2 regions of the Cytobacillus mangrovibacter genome follow, and region 2 is predicted to be linked to the other one. Evidence: riboswitches for the same ligand, from Rfam matches in the RefSeq annotation. Region 2 holds a riboswitch; the other holds the start of a gene.
The links. A riboswitch is a leader RNA that binds a small molecule or an ion and turns the genes downstream of it on or off. The one in region 2 is predicted to bind glycine.
Positions count from the first base shown of each region.

Region 1 (7,416 bases), on a different contig from region 2:
TCAAGAAGTGATTCAACAAAAAGGGATTGAACATGCCATTGAATTGTATACTGGCTTACAGGCTGGAACAGATCTATTTGAAGAAGTGAACCGTCAATATAAACAAATGGCAAAAAAATAATTCAATCGAATGACAGTGTAGCTTCATTCGATTAGCAGTATAAGGAGTCGATGGTTTTGAAAACAAATGCATTTGCAGTTATTGCAGAAGCTGGCATTCATGCACGACCAGCAACTGGGCTAGTACAGGTAGCTTCTAAATTCTCTTCTGAGATACTTATTGAGTATAAGGAGAAAAAGGTAAACTTGAAATCAATTCTTGGCGTTATGTCGCTAGGTATTGTAAAGGGTGGATCATTTTCCATCTATACTGAAGGAGAGGATGAAGTAGAAGCATTGCTTGCTCTTGAAAATTTCCTTAAAACGGAAGGGATAATCGAATCATGACGAATACTTTAACTGGTATTGCCGCTTCAAGCGGTGTTGCGATTGGCAAAGCCTATTTAATGACTGAGCCCGAATTGACTGTGACGAAAAAAACGATTACTAATGTTGACGATGAAATGGCGAGATTTCATGATTCCATTAAGGCATCTAAACAAGAACTTGAACAAATTCGGGACCGTACCGCAGCCCAGCAGGGAGATGAGAATGCAGCCATTTTCGACGCTCACCTATTAGTATTAAGTGATCCTGAGTTAGTCGGTACGATTGAAGGAAAAGTAAGAAATGAGACAGTAAACGCTGAGTATGCCTTGCAAGAAACGGCAGATTCATTGGTTGCCATGTTTGAACAGATGGATAATGAATACATGCGTGAGCGTGCGGCAGATATTCGTGACGTTACAAAGCGTGTGCTCGCAAAGCTTCTAAATGTTTCAATTCCCAATATAGGAGCTATTAATGAAGAAGTCATTATTATCTCAAAGGACTTAGTACCATCTGATACGGCTCAATTAAATCGAGATTATATAAAAGGATTTATAACGGATATGGGTGGGCGTACATCCCATTCTGCTATTATGGCCCGTTCAATGGAAATCCCTGCTGTTGTAGGGACGAAAAGTGCGACATCCACGATAACAAATAATGATTTCATTATTATGGACGGGGATAAAGGTGAAGTTTATATTAATCCTGCTAAAGAGATAATTGAAGAGTATGAACAAAGACAAATTCAACTAGAAGCCCAAAAGAAAGAATTAGCTTTGCTTAAAAATGAATCAACGATTACATTAGATGGCAAGCGAGTAGAAGTAGCCTCCAATATTGGAACCCCTCAAGAAGCAGAAATCGTTCTTGAGAATGGAGGAGAAGGAGTAGGGCTCTACCGTACAGAATTTCTTTATATGGAAAGGGAGTCACTCCCGACTGAGGAAGAACAATTCCAGGCATACAAACAAGTGCTAGAGAAGATGGGAAACAAGCCGGTAGTAGTGAGAACATTAGATATAGGCGGAGATAAGCAGCTTCCTTATTTATCGCTGCCTGAAGAGATGAATCCATTTCTCGGTTTCCGTGCCATCCGACTCTGTTTAGAAGAGCAAGAAATCTTCCGAATTCAGCTTCGTGCTTTACTGCGAGCAAGCAGCTTCGGCAATCTCAAAATAATGTTCCCAATGATTGCTACTTTAGAGGAATTCCTTGAAGCCAAGCAAATTCTGCTTGAGGAAAAAAGCTCACTTCAGGAACAAGGAGTTACTGTATCAAACAGCATCGAAATAGGAATTATGGTTGAGATTCCTTCGACAGCTATTCTTGCAGACCAATTTGCCCGTGAAGTTGATTTCTTTAGTATTGGAACAAATGATTTAATACAATATACAATGGCTGCAGATCGGATGAATGAAAGAGTTTCTTATTTATATCAGCCATATAATCCAGCAATACTTAGATTGGTGAAAATGGTCATAGACGCGGCACATGCAAATGGAAAATGGGCAGGCATGTGTGGGGAAATGGCAGGAGACCCGATTGCTATTCCGCTGCTGCTTGGCCTAGGCTTAGATGAATTTTCAATGAGTGCCCCATCCATGCTAAAAGCAAGACGACAAATTAACCAATTAAGCCAAAGCGATATGGTTAATCTGGCTAATCAGGCCCTTAGCATGCAAACTTCTGAACAAGTGAAGCAATTTGTAAAAGAAACCGTAGAAATTCAATGAAATGAAAGGTACCATTATTCAATTTCTATTGATGATGGTACCTTATTTAAATAGTCAATTTTTGTTTATATTAGACTCTTTCCTATAAAGATTGTTGTTCTTTCAAATATGTTTTTTGTGAAAACTGTTTCTAAAAAAGTTGGTTGATTGGAGCGGAAGGTACGAGACTCCTGCGGGAGTAGTGGGACAGCTGAGACCCCACAGGCGCTCGCGCCGAGGAGGCTCAGCGCCCACCCCGCGGAAAGGGAGTACCTGGAGCGGAAATCAACCTTTACCCTACTACAACTTAATTTAGCAATACTTGCGAAAAAAGCCTTATATTATTATTTTAATATAAAAAAACAGATAGATATAACTTGACATTTCAGCTAATATTTATTATTCTAAAAATAACGAAAATAATAAAAATTTAATAATAGCGAATGACTTTTGTGGGAGAGTGCAATGCGACAGGCCACCGAAGGGGCAAGTTCCGAAAAGACCCTTGGAACAAATCTCTCAGGTAGAAAGAACCACAAATAGGACGCATCTCTGGAGAACTCGTATGAATGAATACGACACCCAAGGGGACCCATTTATAGCAAATATTTGGGCTTAAACTCTCAGGTAAAAGGACAGGGAAGGGTAGAAATAACTACACCTTTTCCTGTCCTTTTTTTCATAGGAAATGAGTATAGTATGACAGAAATTTCTTAACGTATATTAGTATGAGGGAGGAAATGAAAATGACTAGAAAAAGAGTTACTTTATCCAATCTAATTAGAAAGAACAAAGAAGAGCTTCTAAAGGACCAGGATCAGCTTGAGAAAATTGAAAAGCGGATTGATGATAAATATTTGAAAAGAAAAAAGGAAGCAAAGGCAATATAGAAAATAATGAGTGGTCTCAATTTTAATTTGCTGTGATTCAGATTATGAATTGACAGCTTGATAAAAATTTGATTATAATAAAAGTAATTAATCGAATAGTAACTCCTAAAGGGGAGTAGCTTTTACAGCAAAGTCGTCACTTCGGAGTGAATAACTCCCGGCTTTGATGGCAACATTTTCGTTGTTAGCAAGACCTTTACCTATTTTGGGTAAGGGTCTTTATTTGTTTCTATGGCCTTTACCACCAATGGTAGAGGTTTTTTTTCATGTCTGACAAAAGAAGCCTTTATCATACTAATTAAGGGGGATGAAAAAATGGAATGGACAATTTTACTAGAATACGGCGGAGTATTATTATTATTAATCGCACTAGAAGGGCTTTTGGCAGCAGATAATGCATTGGTTTTGGCCATAATGGTCAAGCATCTTCCAGAAGAAGAGAGAAGGAAAGCATTATTTTATGGTCTAGCTGGTGCATTTGTTTTTCGTTTCGGGTCTTTATTTGTCATATCTTTTCTTGTTGATGTTTGGCAGGTTCAAGCAATTGGTGCCTTATATCTTTTATTTATTGCCCTCAATCATATCTTTAGAAAAATCCTAGTTAAGGGGAAGGAAAAGGCAAAAGGAAAAACTGGTTTATGGGCAACAGTTTTTAAAGTAGAGCTTGCAGATATAGCTTTTGCGGTCGACTCCATTCTTGCGGCAGTTGCATTAGCGATCGCACTTCCAGATACAGGATTGCCGAACATCGGTGGGCTTGATGGTGGGAAATTCCTAGTGATTTTTGCTGGAGGCTTCGTTGGTTTAATCATTATGCGTTATGCAGCAAACTTCTTTGTTAAACTACTGCAATCTAAGCCAGGTTTGGAAATTGCCGCGTTCCTCATTGTTGGTTGGGTAGGGGTGAAACTATCAGTTTATACACTTTCTCACCCTGCTTTAGCAGTATTGCCTGAAGGGTTTGCCAAATCACCTGAATGGAAAATTACATTCTATTGTGTTCTTTTATTGATTGCTTTGGGAGGCTTTCTATTATCAAAGAAGAATGAAGAGATAACTAAATAAGCTAAGAAGAGCTGGTTCTTTAAAGGTAGAAGATTGTAAATATAGCAGTAATCAAGCGTTTGATTAATGAGGATAAGACTCTTAATCAAACGTTTGATCAATTAAATGAAACTGCAGCGGGTTTACGTGTCATTGCTTATACTCTCTGGTTTAGCAAGGCTTTTAATTTTATGAAGAATTAAAGTGAAAAGTGGGATGAAAAATCCCATAATCATAGAATAAACGACCCAATATGTATTATCCCAATGGCTCATGAATGCAACATTTGGATAGACAACCATAGAAAATAAAAATGTAAGAATTCCGATTGGCAGGGCTAGAAATCGATAATTTTTAACTTCTAATATTTCTGCAAGGCCAACAACACAGGCGTAGAAATAGATAGCTGTTTTAAAGAAGATGGAAAGTATCCACATGCTAGCCATCGCTGCTTCAATTCTTTCAATAATATCAAACACACTAACTGTTTTCGCGAGTACATAACTAGGATAGATCTGCCGTGCAGTGGCAGCAGACCCTAGAACTAAAATACATAAAAACACAAAAACCCCTACAACTAATGCCCCGAAAAATGTTCCTAAAATTAAATTCCATTTTACTTTGTCTGGACGATTGATGTTTCCAGGATAAAACATCAAAAAAACAACTAAAGGAAATCCTGCGAATGAGACAAAGTCCAGTGCAGCTGAAAGGTGATCATTAATTTTTGCTTCATATAACGGACTGATACGATCGAGCTCAATTTGAGGAAGTAATAGAATGACTAAAGCAATAAATAGAAACATAAACCATGGAAACAGAAGTTCACTTGTTCGTGCTAGTACTTCAAGTCCTGCTCGAAGACTCGCAATAATGAGCAGGACAAGCATGAGATTTATGATTTCTATTGGCGTTTCGACTAACATTTGGGTTGTGACAAAGTTGCCGAATTGGAAAAGAAGTGTGCTTGTTCCAATAAAGCCGAAGAAAACATATGTAACACCGATTATTTTCCCAATTACTTTGCCATACACTCTTTCAAGGTATTGTATATACGTTTCTCTTCCGATGGGTTTTGCACAAAGGGCAAAGAAGGCAGCAAGGAACACACATAGAAGAATACCAATAAGGGAGGATAGCCATGCATCTTGGTTTGCTCTAGCTGTCATAACAGAAGGAATGGCTAGAACCGTGGTGCCTATAGTAAATATAAATACTAATATACTTAATTGAAGTGGACTAATCCTTCCTTTTTCAATCAATTTAGCCAACCCCCTTGCCGCCTTGTTATAGTGAGATGATTTTGGTCAACGGTTTCAGTATGAATGCAATTAAATTCAATGGATTAGGGATAGGGATTTTATAAATCATTGCAATTGTAATCCCAGTAACAACTAGCATAATGATTGAATATATCCATATCTCACGCTTCATTTTATCTTTTATTAATTGGCGAATTTGAAAATAAGAAATGGCTAAATAAATGAGGATTAATCCAAGACTTTTAAGCACCATCATTTCTCCTCTAACAATTCATTATGGAACGGGTTAGAAATCGTTCCTACTCGACGTATCTTGATTTTGACATTTATGTTAACTGGCACTTCTGGAAATAGATCAGACCACTGTTTCTTGATTGTTTCCCATTCTTTTGGTTCATTTTTGTGTATTTGTTCACCGAAACCAAAAATATCTGTTTCGTATTCTTTTTGCGCTTTGTTTAAAGAAGACTGTATAACATCTTTTATATCTTTATTAACTTTTTCTTCAAGCTCCCCAATTACGTTTGGATTCATTAGGTCTAATTTAGTATTCACATCGGCCACATTCCCCTCCCCCGTAATTTTCACTTCGAAGCTTGGGGCTCCATTTTTAATTTGTGAGATGATATCGGTTTTGCAGTCGATTACTTCGACCGCTACATCCCCATCATTCATTTCAAATACAACAACAGTACTATGCACATTATCTTTAATATAATTGAATCCCTTGCTCTCATCCTCATTTAACCAGCCAACCAATTTGTTTTTATGAAAAGCTGCTATACCAGAATAGGAAAGGAATGTCTTAGAGGAAATCATTTCTACATTTTCTTTCTTCATTCCTTCCTTTGGATTACCTCTTATGATAACCCCTGTTAATGTTGGCTGTGTGCCTTCACTTACAATATCATCCATTAATTCATTAAGTCGTATTTTTCCTGTTGCTGCCCACTCTTCAGTAGAGATTTCGAGGGAGTTAAACAATTTATTTGCTGGTATTTTTTCTATTCCAGTCAAGACTTTGAGTATTTCTACAGCAGTATGTTCTTTGGCTACAATAATATAGAAATCAGTCCTCATTTCATGGTCCCTTGATAGAAAATCAAGCGCATCATAAATGCCTTCTTTTGCTATTTCTTCTCCAATGACAATCATTCGAAGGTGAGCAAGATATACTTTTCTTGGTATTTCCTTTGTTAATTTCCTTAAGCCTTCCACTAACATTTGTCCTCTTGCTGTATAGGTTGTCACAGGGGTATCATAGCCCCCAGCTTTTTCTGACGAAGCTGTTTCTGCTGGGTTGATAATTTGAACAGAAACAATATATTCGCCTTCCTGTTTGTCGATTCCTAATGCGACAGCAATGGCTAAATTAGCAACTTCTTTACGACTCCAGCAACTTGTTAGAGTAGAAAGTATTAGAAAGGCTGTTAGAATAAACGCCCATCTTTTTCTCATGAAAGCTCACTACTTTCGTATTTCTGGCTTAGGTGTGGGATTGTTTTGTTCTCTGATAACATTGTTCTGACTGATTAACCGAGGACGGGAAAACATGCCCCACCATGGAAAGCGAATGAATACGTCCTTTTGATCTTGCAAAATAAAGGGTGCAGCTGGAGTCGTGTAAGGGACTCCGAAAGATCTCAGAGTGCTTAAGTGAATGCACAGCAAAATAAGACCGAACATGATCCCGATTAATCCGAACACAGCAGCCAATATCATCATTCCAAAGCGCAAAATTCGAATGGTCGTAGCCAGATTTATGGCTGGGAAACAAAAGTTAGCGATTGCTGTTAATGAAACGACAATGACCATTGCAGGTGAGACAAGACCTGCTTGTACTGCTGCTTGACCTAGCACTAATGCACCAACAATACTCATTGCTTGACCGACAGCACGAGGCATTCGAACGCCCGCTTCGCGTAAAATTTCAAAAGCGATTTCCATCATCACGGCTTCTAGAAAGGCTGGGAAGGGAACTCCCTCTCTCTGTGCAGCAATCCCGATTAATAGCATCGTAGGAAGCATCTCCTGATGATAAGTTAAGATTGCGATATAGAGTGAAGGGGCCAATAA
Region 1 covers NZ_JBIACJ010000006.1:167,602-175,017, forward strand. Annotated here, with positions in the region: gene ACFYKT_RS12770 (mannitol-1-phosphate 5-dehydrogenase) at 1-121, shown strand, start outside; gene ACFYKT_RS12775 (phosphocarrier protein HPr) at 178-447, shown strand; gene ptsP (phosphoenolpyruvate--protein phosphotransferase) at 444-2,165, shown strand; glycine riboswitch at 2,588-2,690, shown strand; gene ACFYKT_RS12785 (FbpB family small basic protein) at 2,891-3,034, shown strand; gene ACFYKT_RS12790 (TerC family protein) at 3,350-4,099, shown strand; gene ACFYKT_RS12795 (GerAB/ArcD/ProY family transporter) at 4,222-5,349, opposite strand; gene ACFYKT_RS12800 (hypothetical protein) at 5,366-5,596, opposite strand; gene ACFYKT_RS12805 (Ger(x)C family spore germination protein) at 5,593-6,798, opposite strand; gene ACFYKT_RS12810 (spore germination protein) at 6,808-7,416, opposite strand, start outside.
Region 1: another riboswitch for glycine. It lies ahead of ACFYKT_RS12785 (FbpB family small basic protein); the one in region 2 lies ahead of gcvT (glycine cleavage system aminomethyltransferase GcvT).

Region 2 (7,416 bases):
TAGGTTTGGATCTTTTTATATTATTGTGGATAAGGAATGGTATCGAATGACCTTCTTAATTGGCAGGGGGAGATTTTATGTGGCGAAGGAATGATGGGTTTTTCTTGGCTGAATTATTGTTAACCTTATCTGCTTGGTTAGTGATCGCTAGTGTCTTTTTTCCATTAATCATCGATGCAGTCAATAAATCGATGCAATTGCGTCAGGAATACAATGCATTGCAGCTATTATATGAAAATTTAATTGAGGCAAAGAAGGAAGGGGTATATCCGAATATTGAAACTCAGATGATTGATCGAACCAGTTATGAAATGGCACTGGAAACTAGTGAGGAGGAAGCTTTGGTGGAGGTTTGCATTAAATATGAAGATATCCTGCGGAATTCTTATAAAAAGTGTGAGATTTTTGAATAATAGGGGATTTACGATGTTAGAAATGTTATTTGCCTTTTCAATATTTCTAATGGTGGTTTCCTTTTTCCCGCTTGTCTTTAACTATTTCTTCAAGGATGAACCGTTTGAAGCAAGAAATAAACTTATGGAATGGCATGTTTTTGTGAATCAATTGAAAAAAGAGGTACGGCTTTCAGATGAAATTGTTGTATTCGATGATAGGATTATTTTAATAAAGATTGGACAAAAGATTCAATTTGATAAGCATGGGTCGAATATTAGAAGGAGATTAGATGACAAAGGTCATGAGATTGTGCTGCAGCAAGTAAAGTCCATCCGTTTTGAACCATTAAAAGATGGGATGAGACTAACAGTAAATGATTTATTTAATCAAGAGCACACCGCATCTTTTTATTCATTTCTCAATTTGGAGGAAGAGTACCATGATCCATAATGAAAAGGGGTTTTCGTATCCGCTCACCTTTTGTATCCTTTTATTAATCGCGATTGTCCTTTCCATTCAACTTGAATCATATGTTTCAGAAAAAAGATTGATAAAGGAATCAGAGATCCTCCTAAAACAAGAATATTATTTTTTGAGTGCGATGAAATGGACAGAGGCGCATTTGATAGAAGACAGTAATGAACTTTTATCAGGGGTTTATACGTTTTTAGATGGGGAGGTTCAATATAGTACGGCAAAGGTTACCGATAGTCTTTACCGGGTAACATTTCTTTTAACTATGAGCAATCGGCCAAATATAACAGGTACAGGTTACTATGACAGAGAGCTTGGGAAAATGATAAAATGGAATGAAAAAAACTGAGTGAGGCCTAAGTATGAAAACAATCTATTTAATTGGATTTATGGGAGCAGGGAAAACGACAGTTGGAAAAGCACTTGGAAGATATATGAGTGTCCCTGTTTTTGATACAGATGAAGTCATTGAAAGGAAAGAACAGCTTACAATTAACGCTATATTTGAGCAGCATAATGAAGCCTATTTTCGGGAATTGGAAACAAAGATATTACAGGAAATCCCTACGGAGAATGCAGTTGTTACAACAGGCGGTGGAATTGTATGCAAGCATGAAAATAGGATATTTCTAAATAACAATGGAGTCGTTATTTTCCTTTATGCGGACGAAGATGAAATTGTCAAAAGACTTGAACAAGATGAGTCGCGGCCACTGCTAAAAGGAGATAAAAAAGAGAAGATTGTAGAGCTGTATGGTGAAAGGCTGCCAATATATAAAGAGGCTGCTGATTATCTTATTGATACAACGGGGAAAGAAATTAATGAGATTGTAAAAGAGATTAGCATCTGTTTAAATTTGTCGTAAAAGGACATACTTGAACTAACAGCATTTTTGAAAATAGCCATTAGTTAAGTGCAGGTGCAAAATATGAATTCAAATGATTACGTGAAATATATTACGCAAACGGTAGTAAAGTATATTGACCAGCCTAAAGATGAACGAAAAAAATATCGATTAGAGAAAAAGGATAGAAGAGAACCTTTTTTATTTAAATGGTTTGGGGTTATTCCGTATGCTTTAGCTGCAATGGTTAAGAAAAAGGACAGGAAATAAGAGGAAACTGGTCTTTAGGGACTAGTTTCCTTTCTTATTTCTTGGAATTGCTGATTGTTCTTAAATCGCCTGTGCTGTTAAATAAAATAAGCCGCCGTTTACAATCGAGATATTAATTTTAGGTTCGTATTGCTCCTTCAAAGCGATTTTTTCAATTTCGTAGCTTTCTTCCTTTTCTTCTGCTTCTTCATAGAAGTGCTCAAGTAAATGTAAATCCTTCTGCCAGCGTTTGATTGCTTCATCGGCCCATTGATGATCCTCTTTTTTAATTTCATTCTGAAAGAAGTGCTGTATTCGTAAAATCCCGCTCTTTGGCATGATTAGTGGAGATAGGGTAAATGAATAATCAGGAATTTTGGGTGTGAGCTCTAATTTCAATAGTTTATCATGGAATCCATCTAACATTTGCCCATTAAGTAATTGTAATCCAATCGATCGAAATATATCTCTTTTGCGATCACACTGGTAGGATATGCGCACATTTAAACCAAGCCATGGATGCAAAGGGGTTTGCTTGCCTACTGTGTTCTTCTGCTTTTCATATAAGCGGATATAGCCTGCTAGTTCCCTAGTTGATTCGAAAATTTGATGCAATCGGGGGGAACCGAAGTGAAGAACCTCTCCTTTTAAATTTTTCGGTGCAGCTAGAGGATCTGTAATCAATGTTAGCTGCATTGGATTAGGGACCCCGCCTGTTTTCTCTAAATAATGCCAGTAAAAAGGGCGGTTCATAAGCTTCTTATCGAGTTCGATCGTTAGCTGCACAATCATATAGCCTGGACCTGATTCGGTAATGCTGCAATTATTCGCATGGAAATACCGCTCAAGAAAATGATGAATTTCCTGTTGCTGCATTGATTTCACCCTCTCTCATTTCTTCTGCAAATTGAATCATTGCGGTTAAATTATCCATTTTGATTCGCATTTCCCCTTCAGAAGCAGATTTTCCAAAGATGTCAGTAAGATGGTCGTCAATATTTCCGAAGTCAAGTTTAGTAAGAATATCATCCAAGTCCCCAATCACTTTTTCAAAGAGATGAATTTTTTCATACAATAGCTTCAAAACATGCTCTTCGACGGTATCCTTTGTGGCAAAATTATAGATGATTACATCTTTCTCTTGTCCTAGCCGATGAATACGTCCAATTCTTTGTTCGAGTCTCATCGGATTCCAAGGCAAGTCAAAATTGATAATATGATTGCAAAACTGAAGATTAATTCCCTCACCGCCTGCTTCAGTAGCGATAAGAACTTGGGCATTTTTTTGGAAGAGTTCTCTCATCCAGTCTTTTTTTCCTCGTTTGAATCCTCCTCTAAATGGAACAGATGTAATTCCATATTGCTTAAGAAACCATTGTAAATACATTTGGGTCGCACGGTATTCGGTGAAAATAATCACTTTATCATTAATTTGCTGAATTAATTCAAGTGCTTTTTCTGCTTTCGAATTGGTTTGAACAGCTTCTACTTTAGAAATTAAATATTGAATTTGATCCTGGAATGCTTTTGTAGGTTCTTCTTTCCTTTGCAGCATATTTTTTAATGTGAAAAAAACTGCTTCCCTGCTGCTGCATGCTTCCCGTTGAAGAGTCATAAGTGAAAATTGGCTTGAGCCGACCCAGCCCTCTTCCCCACGAAGATTAGTGACTGCTTCATAAAGCTCCCTTTCTTCTTTAGAAAATTCAATAGGCAATGTTTCGACTCTCCGCTTCGTCCATTCAATTCCTGTGTCTGCCCTTCGGTTTCGAATCATCACTTTATTGACAAGTTCTTTTAAGTATTCATCATCTTCTACGGATCGGGCGTCTTTATGATATTTTTGATAGAAATCTGTTTCATTCCCTAAATGACCTGGCTTCAATAAAGAGACTAAGTTAAAGATTTCACTGATTCGGTTTTGAATGGGAGTAGCCGTCAATAGTAAACAGAATTTCTTTTTTAAATTTTGAACAAACTCATAGTTTTTCGTTTTATTATTTTTTAGTTTGTGAGCTTCATCAATGATGACTAAGTCATAGTCTTGTTTATAGATAATCTCTTTATGGGGATGCCGCTTAGCTGTATCAATGGAAGAAACAACAATATCGCATTGTTCCCAAACATAGCTTTTTCGCTGAGTGATAGCAGGAATAAAGAATTTCGTATTTAATTCGATAGACCATTGAGTAACAAGTGAGGCAGGAACAAGAATTAAGACCTTTTTTACTAGCCCTCTGATCATATATTCCTTTAAAATCAATCCGGCTTCAATGGTTTTTCCTAGTCCCACTTCATCGGCAAGAATAGCTTTTCCATTCATATTTTCAACAACCTGTTTGGCCACTTCAAGCTGATGGGGCAAGGGAGTAAGACTTGATAAATGCTTTGGCGCTTGCAATCCCTCAAACTCAGGAATGATCGTATGATTCTCTACTTCCAAGGCTAATTTATAAAGTTCCCAGCTTCCCCACGGACCATCTTCATCAATTCTATGTAGAAATTCATCTTGCCAAGTGGAATCAAAAGTAATCTGCACCGTCATCTCTTACATCTCCTTTAAAACGTGAAAATATTCCCCATTGCTCAAAATTGGTTCTAATGGTAGGATAAAGTTAGCTTTGAAAGTTTTGAAATTTGCCACTTTAATTAGTTAATCGAAATAATATTGTTTACTTTTATTTTCCGTTTCGTTTTCGTTTGTATTTGCGTTTAGTATGAACCAATTTGGAAAATTTTATAAATGCGGATGAAAGCAAGGGGAGAGACTACATTTGTAGCGCCGAAGGAGCAAGCAATATATATTGTGAATCTCTCAGGCAAAAGAACCCTTGTTGGACGTAGCTCTGGAGAGTGATCTTCTTTTTTGTCTAGCTTCAGCGCCTACCCCCTCGAGGTCACAAGCCAAGCCTCCCAGAAAGGTAAAGAACACCTTTCAGTGAGGCTCGTCTTGTGCTTGTCGGGGGTGAGCAAGGCGCTTACGCTTTTCTTATATGAAGATCCACCAAAGGGGAAAACCGTTTATTCGGTAAACTTTCAGGTGCAAGGACAGAGATCTTCTCAACGTTTGAGGGGATTCTCTGTCCTTTTTTATGGATTAATGGTGAATATTCAAACTTTTCAAAAGGATTAAAAGGAGGACGAGTAAATGTCACAGTTAAAACGAACACCATTATTTGATGTTTATAAAGAATATGGTGCGAAGACAATCGACTTTGGAGGCTGGGATCTGCCTGTTCAGTTCTCAAGCATTAAAGAAGAGCATGAAGCAGTTCGAACAAAAGCTGGTTTGTTTGATGTATCCCATATGGGTGAAATTGAAGTAAAGGGAACTGACAGCCTTTCATACCTTCAAAAAATGATGACAAATGACATCTCTAAATTGAAAGATTCAGCAGCACAATATACAGCCATGTGTTATGAGAATGGCGGAACTGTTGACGATTTGCTCGTTTATAAATTAGAAGATAATCATTATTTACTTGTTGTTAATGCTTCAAATATTGAAAAGGATCTCAAATGGCTTGAAGATCACTTAGAAGGAAATGTGGAGCTTACAAATCTTTCCGATGAAACGGCTCAAGTGGCTATCCAAGGTCCATTAGCTGAAGAAGTACTGCAAAAGCTTGCAGGAGAAATGAATCTATCAGAGATCGGTTTCTTTAAATTTCAAGAGAATGTTGATTTAAATGGGAAGAAAGCGCTTATTTCTAGAACTGGCTACACAGGTGAAGACGGCTTTGAAATCTATTGTGATGCTAAAGACGTTGTCGAAATCTGGAAGGATATTTTAGAAGCAGGAAAAGAAGAAGGCGTTATCCCTTGTGGACTAGGTGCTCGTGATACATTGCGCTTTGAAGCTAATCTTGCACTATATGGACAAGAATTATCTCCTGAAATTTCTCCTCTTGAAGCAGGGATTGGCTTTGCTGTAAAAGTGAAAAAAGAAGCAGACTTTATTGGTAAAGAGGCACTTACTGCTCAAAAAGAGAATGGATTAACAAGAAAACTAGCAGGGATTGAAATGATTGACCGTGGGATTCCTCGTCATGGCTACCCTATCTATAAAGGGGAAGAGCTGATTGGTGAGGTAACAACTGGTACACAATCACCAACATTAAAGAAAAGCATCGGTCTTGCTTTGCTGAAAACAGAACATACAGAGTTGGGTTCTGAAGTGGAAGTTGAAATTCGCGGAAAGCGCCTGAAAGCAGTCGTGGCGGCTACGCCTTTCTATAAAAGAGAGAAAAAATAGGAGAGGAGACAACAATATGAAACATCGCTATTTACCGATGACAGAGACAGATAAGAAAGAAATGCTCGAAACAATCGGTGTAAACGCAATTGATGAACTATTTAGTGATATTCCTGAACGCGTAAGGTTTAAAGGGGAATACAATATTAAGCCTGCCAAAACAGAAACGGCATTAATGAAAGAACTAACGCTTATGGCTCAAAAAAATGCTGATCTTAGAAGCCATACTTCTTTTCTAGGTGCAGGTGTCTATGATCATTATATGCCTGTGATTGTTGACCATGTATTGTCTCGTTCTGAATTTTACACAGCGTATACACCGTATCAGCCTGAAATTTCACAAGGAGAGCTTCAAGCCATTTTTGAATTTCAGTCAATGATCTGTGAATTAACGGGAATGGATGTTGCAAACTCATCCATGTATGATGGTGGAACGGCTTTAGCTGAAGCGGCAATGCTTAGTGCAGGGCACACACGTCGGAAGAAAGTGCTGATTTCAAGTGCCGTTCATCCAGAATCAAAAGAAGTAGTGAAAACCTATGCAAAAGGTCAATACATTGAAGTCATTGAAATTCCACATAAAGATGGAGTGACGGATGTTGATGCATTAAAAGAGATGATCAATGATGAAATCGCAGCTGTCATTGTTCAATATCCAAACTTTTTTGGAAGAATCGAACCGTTAAAAGAGCTTGAAGAGATCATTCATGCTGGGAAATCAATGTTTGTAGTTTCAAGTAACCCACTTTCTCTTGGAGCATTAACACCTCCAGGTAAATTAGGGGCGGACATTGTTGCTGGTGATGCGCAAGTATTCGGTATTCCAACTGGCTTTGGTGGTCCTCACTGTGGCTATTTTGCGGTAACAAATAAATTGATGAGAAAAGTTCCTGGCCGTCTTGTCGGTCAAACGGTTGACGAAGAAGGACGCCGTGGATTTGTATTAACGCTTCAAGCACGTGAGCAGCATATTCGCCGTGATAAAGCGACATCAAATATTTGTTCAAACCAAGCATTAAATGCACTAGCTGCCTCTGTTGCAATGACAGCACTTGGCAAAAAAGGCGTAAAAGAAATGGCCCTTTCCAATATTCAAAAAGCGCATTATGCGAAGCAAGCATTTAAAGAAAAAGGCTTTGAAATTGTGTTTGAAGGTCCTTCCTTCAATGAATTTGTTGTGAAATTAAATACGCCTGTGAA
Region 2 covers NZ_JBIACJ010000002.1:71,579-78,994, forward strand. Annotated here, with positions in the region: gene comGD (competence type IV pilus minor pilin ComGD) at 1-94, shown strand, start outside; gene ACFYKT_RS03685 (phosphatase) at 78-413, shown strand; gene comGF (competence type IV pilus minor pilin ComGF) at 364-846, shown strand; gene comGG (competence type IV pilus minor pilin ComGG) at 836-1,219, shown strand; gene ACFYKT_RS03700 (shikimate kinase) at 1,233-1,736, shown strand; gene ACFYKT_RS03705 (YqzE family protein) at 1,800-1,985, shown strand; gene ACFYKT_RS03710 (YqhG family protein) at 2,046-2,840, opposite strand; gene ACFYKT_RS03715 (DEAD/DEAH box helicase) at 2,809-4,506, opposite strand; glycine riboswitch at 4,711-4,802, shown strand; gene gcvT (glycine cleavage system aminomethyltransferase GcvT) at 5,110-6,216, shown strand; gene gcvPA (aminomethyl-transferring glycine dehydrogenase subunit GcvPA) at 6,233-7,416, shown strand, end outside.